DNA from 4 places in the Micromonospora sp. LHW51205 genome. Region 4 is predicted to be linked to each of the others. Evidence: riboswitches for the same ligand, from Rfam matches in the RefSeq annotation. Region 4 holds a riboswitch; each other region holds the start of a gene.
What was found. A riboswitch is a leader RNA that binds a small molecule or an ion and turns the genes downstream of it on or off. The one in region 4 is predicted to bind cyclic di-AMP.
Positions count from the first base shown of each region.

Region 1 (2,182 bases), on a different contig from region 4:
CCGGCTCTGGGCCGCGTTCGCGCTGCTCGCCGTCCTGATGGTGGTCGAGGCGGTGGCCGCCTTCACCACCGGCTCGCTCGCCCTGCTCTCCGACGCCGGGCACATGTTCACCGACGTGCTCGGCATCGGCATGGCCCTCGCGGCGATCACCGCCACCCGGCGCGCCGGCACCGACCCGCAGCGCACGTTCGGCCTCTACCGGCTGGAGGTGCTCGCCGCCCTCGCCAACGCCGTGCTGCTCGGCGCCGTCGCGGTCTACGTCCTGATCGAGGCGGTACGCCGCTTCGGCGAGCCGCCGGAGGTGCTGGCCGGCCCGATGCTCGTGGTGGCGGTGCTCGGCCTGCTCGCCAACATCGTCGCCTTCGCGCTGCTGCGCGCCGGGGCGAAGGAGAGCATCAACCTGCGCGGCGCGTACCTGGAGGTGCTCGGCGACCTGCTCGGCTCGCTCGGCGTGATCGCCGCGGCGCTGGTCATCGCGGTGACCGACTGGTGGTGGGCGGACCCACTGGTCGCCGTCGGGATCGGCCTGTTCATCCTGCCGCGCACCTGGCGGCTCGGCCGGGCCGCGGTGCGCATCCTGGTGCAGGCGGCGCCGGAGCACCTCCAGGTGACCGCCGTGCACGACCGGCTGGCCGCGGTCCCCGGCGTGGCCGAGGTGCACGACCTGCACGTCTGGACGCTCACCTCGGGCATGGAGGTGGCCTCGGCGCACCTGACCACCGACCCGGGCGTGGACCCGGCCGGGGTGCTGGCCGCCGCGCGGACGGCGCTGCACGAGGACTTCTCCATCGATCACGCCACGTTGCAGGTCGAACCCGGAGCGTCAGCCGGAGTGTGCGGAAAGACCGAGTGGTGATTAGGGCAGACTTAAATCACCGTGACTGCTGTACACTTATGTCGGTTTTGCCCCACCATGCGGCACTGCGCAACGGAGCCACGCCCGGGCCGCGCCGGTAGGCTCGGTCGCGGCCGCAGCCACCGGCGTCACCGGCGCAGGTGGGGTGGCCGTCGCCTAATCGCCCGAAGGGGCGAGCCGGGGAACCACGTACGTGGGGTGCATCCGCGTCAGCGGTAGGGATCTTCCGTCCCGAACCCGTCAGCTAACCCGGTCGGCGGTTGACGGAAGGACATGTGAATGCCCCCAGTGGCACCTGTACGACGGACGGCCGCCCGGTTGGCGGCCCTGCTCGTCGCGACGCTGACTGTCGGCGTCGCGACCGTTCCGGCCTCCCCCGCCTCGGCGGCGCCCCGGACCGCCCTGCTCGCCGCCGCGCCCGGCGACGACGAGGGCGGCACGCCCGAGCTGCGCGCCCAACTCGACGCGGCCAGCAAGGGCTGGCTGGAGGCGAAGGCCGCGCTGAACCGGTCGGTGAACCGCCAGAAGCAGCTCAACGACCAGCTCGCGAAGGTCGGCGCCGAGCTGGCCGTACGTGACGCCAAGGTCGGTGAGATCGCCGGGGTGGCGTACCGCGCGGGCCGCCTCGGCACCGCCGCGGCGCTGCTCGACAGCAGCAGCCCGGCGGGCTTCATGGACCGGGCCGCCACGCTGGAACAGGTCGCCGCGCACGAGGACCGCACGGTGCGCGAGCTGATCACCACCCGGGACGAGGCCACCCGCACCCGGGCCGCGCTCGACACCGAGATCCGCGAGCAACGCAAGCAGGTCGAGGTGATGGGCAAGCGCAAGGAGCAGGCCGAGCGCGCGCTCGAAGTGGCCAACGAACGTTCCGCACGCAACAACAGCAGCGGCGGCGGCAGCAGCGTCCAGGGCACCTCAAGCAAGAACGCGAAGCCCGCGCCACGCAACTCGGACGGCTCGTGGCCGTCGGAGTCGTGCAGCGTCAACGACCCGACCCCGGCCAACGGCTGCATCACCCCGCGGACGCTGCACGCGCTGCAGCAGGCCAAGGCGGCCGGTTTCACCAGGTACGTCTCGTGCCACCGGCCCAGCGGCTCGGGTGAGCACCCGAAGGGGCGGGCCTGCGACTTCGCCGCCCAGAAGAACGGCTTCGGCGGCGTGGCCAGCGGCGGTGACCGGACGTACGGCAACAACCTGGCCGCGTACTTCGTGCGCAACGCCGACCCGCTCGCCGTGCTCTACGTGATCTGGTTCAAGCAGATCTGGCTGCCCAGCAGCGGGTGGAAGTCGTACAGCGGCGGCAACGGAGACCCGTCCAGCGAC
Region 1 is NZ_QMEZ01000002.1:725,725-727,906, forward strand. Features, by position in the region: gene DQE82_RS11320 (cation diffusion facilitator family transporter) at 1-856, shown strand, start outside; cyclic di-AMP (ydaO/yuaA leader) riboswitch at 1,000-1,131, shown strand; gene DQE82_RS11325 (hypothetical protein) at 1,136-2,182, shown strand, end outside.
Region 1: it holds a riboswitch for cyclic di-AMP, as region 4 does, so the genes downstream of both, DQE82_RS11325 (hypothetical protein) here and DQE82_RS07735 (NlpC/P60 family protein) in region 4, are expected to answer to the same signal.

Region 2 (2,182 bases), on a different contig from region 4:
GCCGTGGCCGGCCAGGTCGGGGGCGAGCCAGCGCCCGGGCCAGCGGCGCTCCAGCAGCGGCGCCCAGGGCAGCCACACTTCGCCGGTGGCGCCCATGCCGTGCAGGAGAATCAGGTGCCGGTTCCCCGTCGCATCGCCCATTGGCGCAGTCTGCCACCGCCCGCCCCGGACACGCGAGACCGAACCCGCCCCGCCCAAACCGCCCGCCCTCGCCCTCGCCGCCGATCTTGGAGTTGTGGTGCCTCCCATAGCGGGGCGAGCCGGGCATACCAGGCGCCACAAGTCCAAGATCGGCGCGCCGAGAGGGCGGCGGGCGAGGGGCGGGCGGGGACGGGGAAGGCCGGCGCCCCGGGACGGGGTGCCGGCCTTCGCAGGGTGCGGGGCGGTCAGGCGGAGTAGCCGCGGCTGGCGATCCAGTGCGCCAGGTCGATCGTGGTGAGCCAGTACGACGGCAGCGACGGGTCGGCCGAGTCGGCGATCCGGACGGTCCGGCCGTCGTCCTTGTAGCCGATCACCGCGACGTAGTGGCCGCCGGGGAACGAGTGCCAGCCGCCGTTGGTGTCGGTGGCGGTGCCGGCGACGTTCGCGACGACCCCCCGGCCGTTGCTGATCGCCTCGACCACGTCGGCCTGGAGCCGGTCCATCTGGGCCGGGCTGGCCGAGCCGGGAATCATCCGGGTCCGGTACGGGTTGCCCTTGACCTGCTGGTTGAGCACGCGCGTGGTGTCCTCGGCCGAGTTGGTGCCCATCTCGGTGGTGCCGAGCGGGCCGGCGAGGGCGTCCTGGCTGCGCTCGATGCCGGTGGCGCTGAGCGCGTTGCGCACGGCGGCCGGGCCGCAGTAGTAGTAGTTGATCTGCGCCTGGTAGTCGTAGTCCAGCGTCTTGCTCGACGGCGGCTTCGGCGCGGCCTTGGTGACGTCCGGGTCCGCCGCGGCCTTCTTCGCCGACGGGGAGGCGCTGGGCGACTTGCTGGGCTCGGCGCTCGGCGACGCCGGCGGGACGCCGATACGCGCCTCGCTGCGGCTGGCGGGCTCGCCGAGCCGTGCGCCGAGTTCGGCGACCGAGGCGGTGTTCTCCTGCTGGACCGGGGCGTCCTCACCGGCGGCGAGGGCGGTGCCGGCGCCGGCGGCCAGCACGAGCGCCGCGGCCGATCCGGCGATGATCTGGTACGGGCGTTCGGTGGCGATCCGCCGCAGCTGACGCTTCAGGTGGTGCTTCACGAAATCCTCCACGGGGGGCGTGATCGGCACACGCCGGCCCGGCACGTGGAGGGGTTCACACGTGCTGGCAGGCCGGATGGGCCGGGGGAACGGGTACGCCCGCGATGCCGGGCGCCCAGGGGCGGTTTGCCGGTCGCGTCAGGCGAGCGCGGGTACCGCGGAGCCGTGGAGGCGGGGGGACGATCGAGGGGTGGGCACGAGGATGGGACTCCTTCCGTGGCCGCCGACCGGGTTAGCTGACGGATTCGGGCGGGAAGTACGCCCTACCGCGGCAGTGGCCGCGGATTCACCCCGATGGTGCTCATGGTTCCCCGGTTCGTGATGACACGATTAGGCGGGTCGGCGCGGCGTCGCCTTCTGCGATCGGTTACCGCACCGGACGCGCCGACACTACCGGCGGGTACTGCCCCTGCCAAGCGCTCCCACCTGCGTAAACATGATCCCCGGTAACGGATTTCGGAACAGCCGGTTACTCACTTCACTCAATGGGACAAGCGGTGGTGACGGCGCCCGGGAGGCGAAAAGGGGACAGACGGCGAGCGCCTGACCGGCAATGGCGCGGCTCATTGGCCTGTTCTGCGCTCCACGCCCGTTTCGGCGCCGGGGGTGAGCCGGCTCACTACATTCCGGGTAACAATTCGGTCGCCTCAGCCGACCCGGGCCGGACGCCAGCGGGCGTTGCGGACGGACGCGCCGACCGGCAGGGGGATCGTCGCCACGCCGCGGGACACCGGGGCGGGCCGCACCGCCAGGGTGGCCGCGTACGCCTCGGCGGCGAGCGTACGGGCGGCCTCGGCGGCCAGTTCGGCGTCCCGCCACGCCTGCCGCTCCCGCTCGGCGGCGCTCTCCCAGCCGGTCCGGCGCCGGTCCCGTACGGCCCGGGCCAGCACGATCTCCTGCTCGGCCGGGTGCCGGCGCGGGTCCCACCCGTTGCGGCGCGCCAGCACGTCGGCGAGTTGCCG
Region 2 is NZ_QMEZ01000004.1:317,632-319,813, forward strand. Features, by position in the region: gene DQE82_RS17435 (alpha/beta fold hydrolase) at 1-141, opposite strand, end outside; gene DQE82_RS17440 (C39 family peptidase) at 387-1,220, opposite strand; cyclic di-AMP (ydaO/yuaA leader) riboswitch at 1,427-1,567, opposite strand; gene DQE82_RS17445 (hypothetical protein) at 1,868-2,182, opposite strand, start outside.
Region 2: it holds a riboswitch for cyclic di-AMP, as region 4 does, so the genes downstream of both, DQE82_RS17440 (C39 family peptidase) here and DQE82_RS07735 (NlpC/P60 family protein) in region 4, are expected to answer to the same signal.

Region 3 (2,182 bases), on a different contig from region 4:
ATCGCGGTGAGCGCCTGCTGCGTGCGGGTCAGCAGTTCGTCGATGCTCGCGGCCGCCGAGAACGGATCGTTGGTCATTTCCGCGCTTTCTTCACGTCTGAGCCGATCATCGTGACCCTAGCAACCGGCTCCGACGAATCGCGGTCAGCGGCCGTCACGGGTGGCGTCCGGCGCCGCGAGCAGGCCGGACACCGGCGGCGCGGCGTGTCGCGGGCGGCCGGACGCCCGGCCGGGTCGAACCGGCCGGGCGTCCGGACCAGATCAGCGCAGACGCAGCCGCTGACCGGGGAAGATCAGGCCGGGGTCGTCGCCGACCACTGCCCGGTTGCGCTCGTGCAGGGCACGCCAGCCACCGTCGACGCGCTGCGCCACGGCGATCTCCGACAGCGTGTCCCCGCGCCGGACCACGTACGTCCCGGCCGACGGCTGCGGCGCCGCAGTCGTCGCGGCCCGCTCCGGCGCGGCCTTACGCGTGGCGGCCCGCTTCGGGGCGAACTTCTTCGAGGTGGCCTTCTTCGGGGCCGCCCGCTCGGACCGGGTCGCCGCGGCGTTCGCCGAGCCGCCCTTCTTGCCGCAGACCGGCCACGCGCCGATGCCCTGGCCGCGCAACACCTTCTCCGCGACGGCGATCTGCTCGGACCGGCTGGCCAGGTCGGCGCGGGCGGCGTACTTCTGGCCGCCGTAGCCGTTCCAGGTGGCGCGGGAGAACTGGAGCCCGCCGTAGTAGCCGTTGCCGGTGTTGATCTTCCAGTTGCCGCCGGACTCGCAGCGCGCGACCGCGTCCCAGTTGACGCCCGCGCTGGCCGGTGCGGCCGGGCCGAACAGGCTCGCGGCGCCGACGGCGGCGCCGGCCAGGACCGCTCCGAGAGCGGTACGGCGGCTTCGGGCCGAGTATGCAGTTGCCATGTGGATTCCTCCACGCCGACGAGGTGAGCTGTCGGGTTCGGGCCGAGGAGCCCGGCCGCCGGTGGCGGCTTCACCCCGAGGTGACGATGCACCGTGGAACGTGTGGTTCCCCCGCTCCCGCACGAGGTTCGGTTACCGGGGCCGGCGGCGGGATTTGGCGTTTCCGGCCCGCGGTGCCCGCGAATGCGAACGAAACCGACGCTAAGGACGGTTTGCGACGATCGTCCACTTCTTGTGATGGTGTTCACCCGGCCGGGCTACCACCTGTGGAGCTACCGTGGCAGGGCCGAGCAAGATCACGGGAGGGGCGGGACGGATGACCGATCACGGACACGAGCTCACCTTCGGCGGCTTCATCACGCCCGCCGCCGGGCAGCCCGACCAGGTGGTGGCGCTGGCCACGCTCTGCGAACAGGTCGGGCTGGACCTGGTCACGTTCCAGGACCACCCGTACCAGCCGGGGTTCCTGGACACCTGGACGCTGATGTCCTACGTGGCCGCCGTCACCGAGCGCATCCGCCTGGCCGGCAACGTGCTCAACCTGCCGCTGCGCCAGCCGGTGGTGCTGGCCCGCAGCGTGGCCAGCCTGGACCTGCTCACCGGCGGCCGGGTCGAGATGGGACTCGGCGCGGGTGCGTTCTGGGACGCGATCGAGGCGACGGGCGGGCGGCGCCTGTCCCCCGGCGCGGCGGTCGAGGCCCTGGACGAGGCGATCCGGGTGATCCGCGAGGTCTGGGACACCGACCGCCGCGGCATGATCCGCGTCGACGGCGAGCACTACCGGGTGGTCGGCGCCAAGCGCGGTCCGGCGCCCGCGCATCGGGTGGGCATCTGGGTCGGCGCGTACAAGCCGCGCATGCTGCGCCTGGTCGGCCGCGCCGCGGACGGCTGGCTGCCCTCCCTGTCCTACCTGCCCAAGGGCCCCGACGAGCTGCCCGCCCTGAACGCGCTCGTGGACGAGGGCGCGCAGGCCGCCGGGCGCGACCCGGCCGAGATCCGCCGCATGCTCAACGTGACCGGCACGTTCGCGCGCTCGTCGGCCGGCTTCCTGGCCGGGCCGCCGGAGCAGTGGGTGGAGGAGCTGGCCGGGCTCACGCTGGAGCACGGCATCACCACGTTCATCCTCGGCAGCGACGAGCCGCGCGCGATCCAGATCTTCGCCCAGGAGGTCGCGCCGGCGGTCCGCGAACTCGTCGCCGCCGAGCGCACCGCGCCCGGCAGCGGGGCCCGCGCGGTCGCCGACGACACAGCCGCCACCGGCGGCGCGGCCACGCTGG
Region 3 is NZ_QMEZ01000003.1:83,566-85,747, forward strand. Features, by position in the region: gene DQE82_RS12690 (YbaB/EbfC family nucleoid-associated protein) at 1-77, opposite strand, end outside; gene DQE82_RS12695 (transglycosylase family protein) at 261-905, opposite strand; cyclic di-AMP (ydaO/yuaA leader) riboswitch at 904-1,049, opposite strand; gene DQE82_RS12700 (LLM class flavin-dependent oxidoreductase) at 1,222-2,182, shown strand, end outside.
Region 3: it holds a riboswitch for cyclic di-AMP, as region 4 does, so the genes downstream of both, DQE82_RS12695 (transglycosylase family protein) here and DQE82_RS07735 (NlpC/P60 family protein) in region 4, are expected to answer to the same signal.

Region 4 (2,182 bases):
GCTCTCCTCGCCGGCCGAGCACCCGTACGGCTCGGCCGTCTACGGCTCGCGTTACCAGGGGCAGCGCGGCCCGACGCCGAGCCGGTCCTGGCAGAGCTGGCGCACCTGGCCGACGCGCTGACGCCGCCCGCAGTTGTTAAGAAGGGCCCCCTCCTCTACCGGAGGCGTTAAGAGGGGGCCCTTCCTTACACGCGGCCGTAGCTGTTGATGTCGCCGTCGTCGACCCGCTTCATCGTGATGGGCTTGCCGGACTGGGAGGCGTGCACCACCCAGCCGTCGCCCACGTACATCGCCACGTGGTGCAGGTCGCTGTAGTAGAAGACGAGGTCGCCGGCGCGCAGCTCGGCCCGGCTGATGCGCTTCGTCACGCCGTGCTGCTGGCGTGCGCTGTGCGGCAGCGAGACGCCGCCCTTGGCCCAGGCCGCCATGGTGAGGCCCGAGCAGTCGAAGTGGTCCGGGCCGGCGGCGCCCCAGACGTAGATCTTGCCGATCTGGGCGCAGGCGAACTTCACCGCCGCACCGGCCGGGCCGCCGGGATAGCCGGCCGGGCAGGGCGCCGGGCGCAGCGGGCCGCCGCCGCCCTTGCCGTACACCTTGAGCCGCAGCTTCTCCAGCTTGGCGATCTCGGCGTCGATCTGCTTCTTCTTCGCCGCGAGCTGGGCCTCGGTGCGCGCCAGGCCGGCGATCATCTCGTCCAGCGGCTTCTTCTTCGCCGCCAGCTCGTCGCGCAGCGCGGCGACCGAGCGCACCTGCTCGTGCTGGCGGTGCGCGAAGCGGTCGAGCAGCTCCAGGCCGTCGACCAGGTCACCGGGTGAGCGGCTGCCGAGCAGCGCGTTGACCGTGGAGAGGTTGTCGGCCTTGTAGGCGTCGGCGGCGAGGCCGCCCACCTGACCGAGCGCGGCGTCCACCCGCGCCTGGAGGGGTGCGATCTGGCGGCCGAGCGCGTCGGCCTGCCTGCGCCGCGCGGCGAGCTGCTCGCGTACGTCGTTGACCTGCTCGATGACCGGTTCGAGCTTGTTCCAGTCGCGGTCGATCTGGGCCTCGATCTCGGCGACCGAGGGTTCGGCGTGTGCCGCAGTGGCGCCGCCGGTCAGTACGACGGCGGTGCCGACCAGTGCGGCGAGGGCGGTGGTGAAGCGGGACCAGCGGGAACGCGGCGCGGCGCTGGACCGGTCGACCGACCGGTTCGACGACGGCCGCGGGGCATGGAGTGCCACCGGGCGTCCGTACTCCTTCTTCCGTACCGCCTACCGGGTTAGCTGACGGATTCGGGCGGGAAGGGAGCCGCCCTACCGCAGCAGCGCTGCGGATTCACCCCAGGTACCTGGTTCCCCGGCTCGCCCGGAGGCGACTCGGCGGTGTCGGACCGTCACCGACCGGGTTGGACGGTGAGACGTGCGGCCGACGATTCACCAGAGTAGGGACCACCGTTATCGATCCGCAACTTCCAGCGCCGTGACACTCCGTACGCGATCCAGCGCCACACCGCGCACGGAGGTGAAATTTTCTTTCACGACTGATTACTTACTGGAAAGGTATTGACCATCGCGGGTGTGCGGAGTGAGGGTGGAAACGCAGTGACCCCCATCCCTGTCCAGGAGGTTCGATGCATCTCTCCGCCCCGCCGTCGGGCAGACGGATACTGCTCGCCGCCGCCGTGGCCACGGCCACCGCGCTGGCGACCACCGGCCCGGTTACCGCCGCGCCGGACACGTCCGCGCCCGCGAGCGACCGGCAACAACAATACGCCGCCGCCGCGGCCGAGTACGGCGTGCCCCAGAACGTGCTGCTCGGTGTCTCCTATCTGGAGTCCCGCTGGGACACCCACCCGGGTCAGCCCAGCACCAGCGGCGGCTACGGCCCGATGCACCTGACCGACGCCGCGCACATCCTCGCCACGCCGGGCAGCGCCCACGTCGACGAGGACGAGGACCCGCGCGGCGACGACTCCCGGCCGCTGAAGCTCGACCCGGCCACCGCCGCCGCGCCGACGCGGGAGACGCCGCTGCCGAGCGCCTCGCTCCAGACGCTCGACGCGGCCGCCGCGCTCACCGGGCTGGACGCGGGGACGCTGCGCACCGACCCGGCCGCGAACATCCGCGGCGGCGCGGCGCTGCTGTCGTCGTACCAGAAGGCTCTGGGCGGGCCGGTCGGCGCCGGCACCGACCCGGCGGCCTGGTAC
Region 4 is NZ_QMEZ01000001.1:1,622,351-1,624,532, forward strand. Features, by position in the region: gene dcd (dCTP deaminase) at 1-121, shown strand, start outside; gene DQE82_RS07735 (NlpC/P60 family protein) at 186-1,217, opposite strand; cyclic di-AMP (ydaO/yuaA leader) riboswitch at 1,231-1,368, opposite strand; gene DQE82_RS07740 (N-acetylmuramoyl-L-alanine amidase) at 1,607-2,182, shown strand, end outside.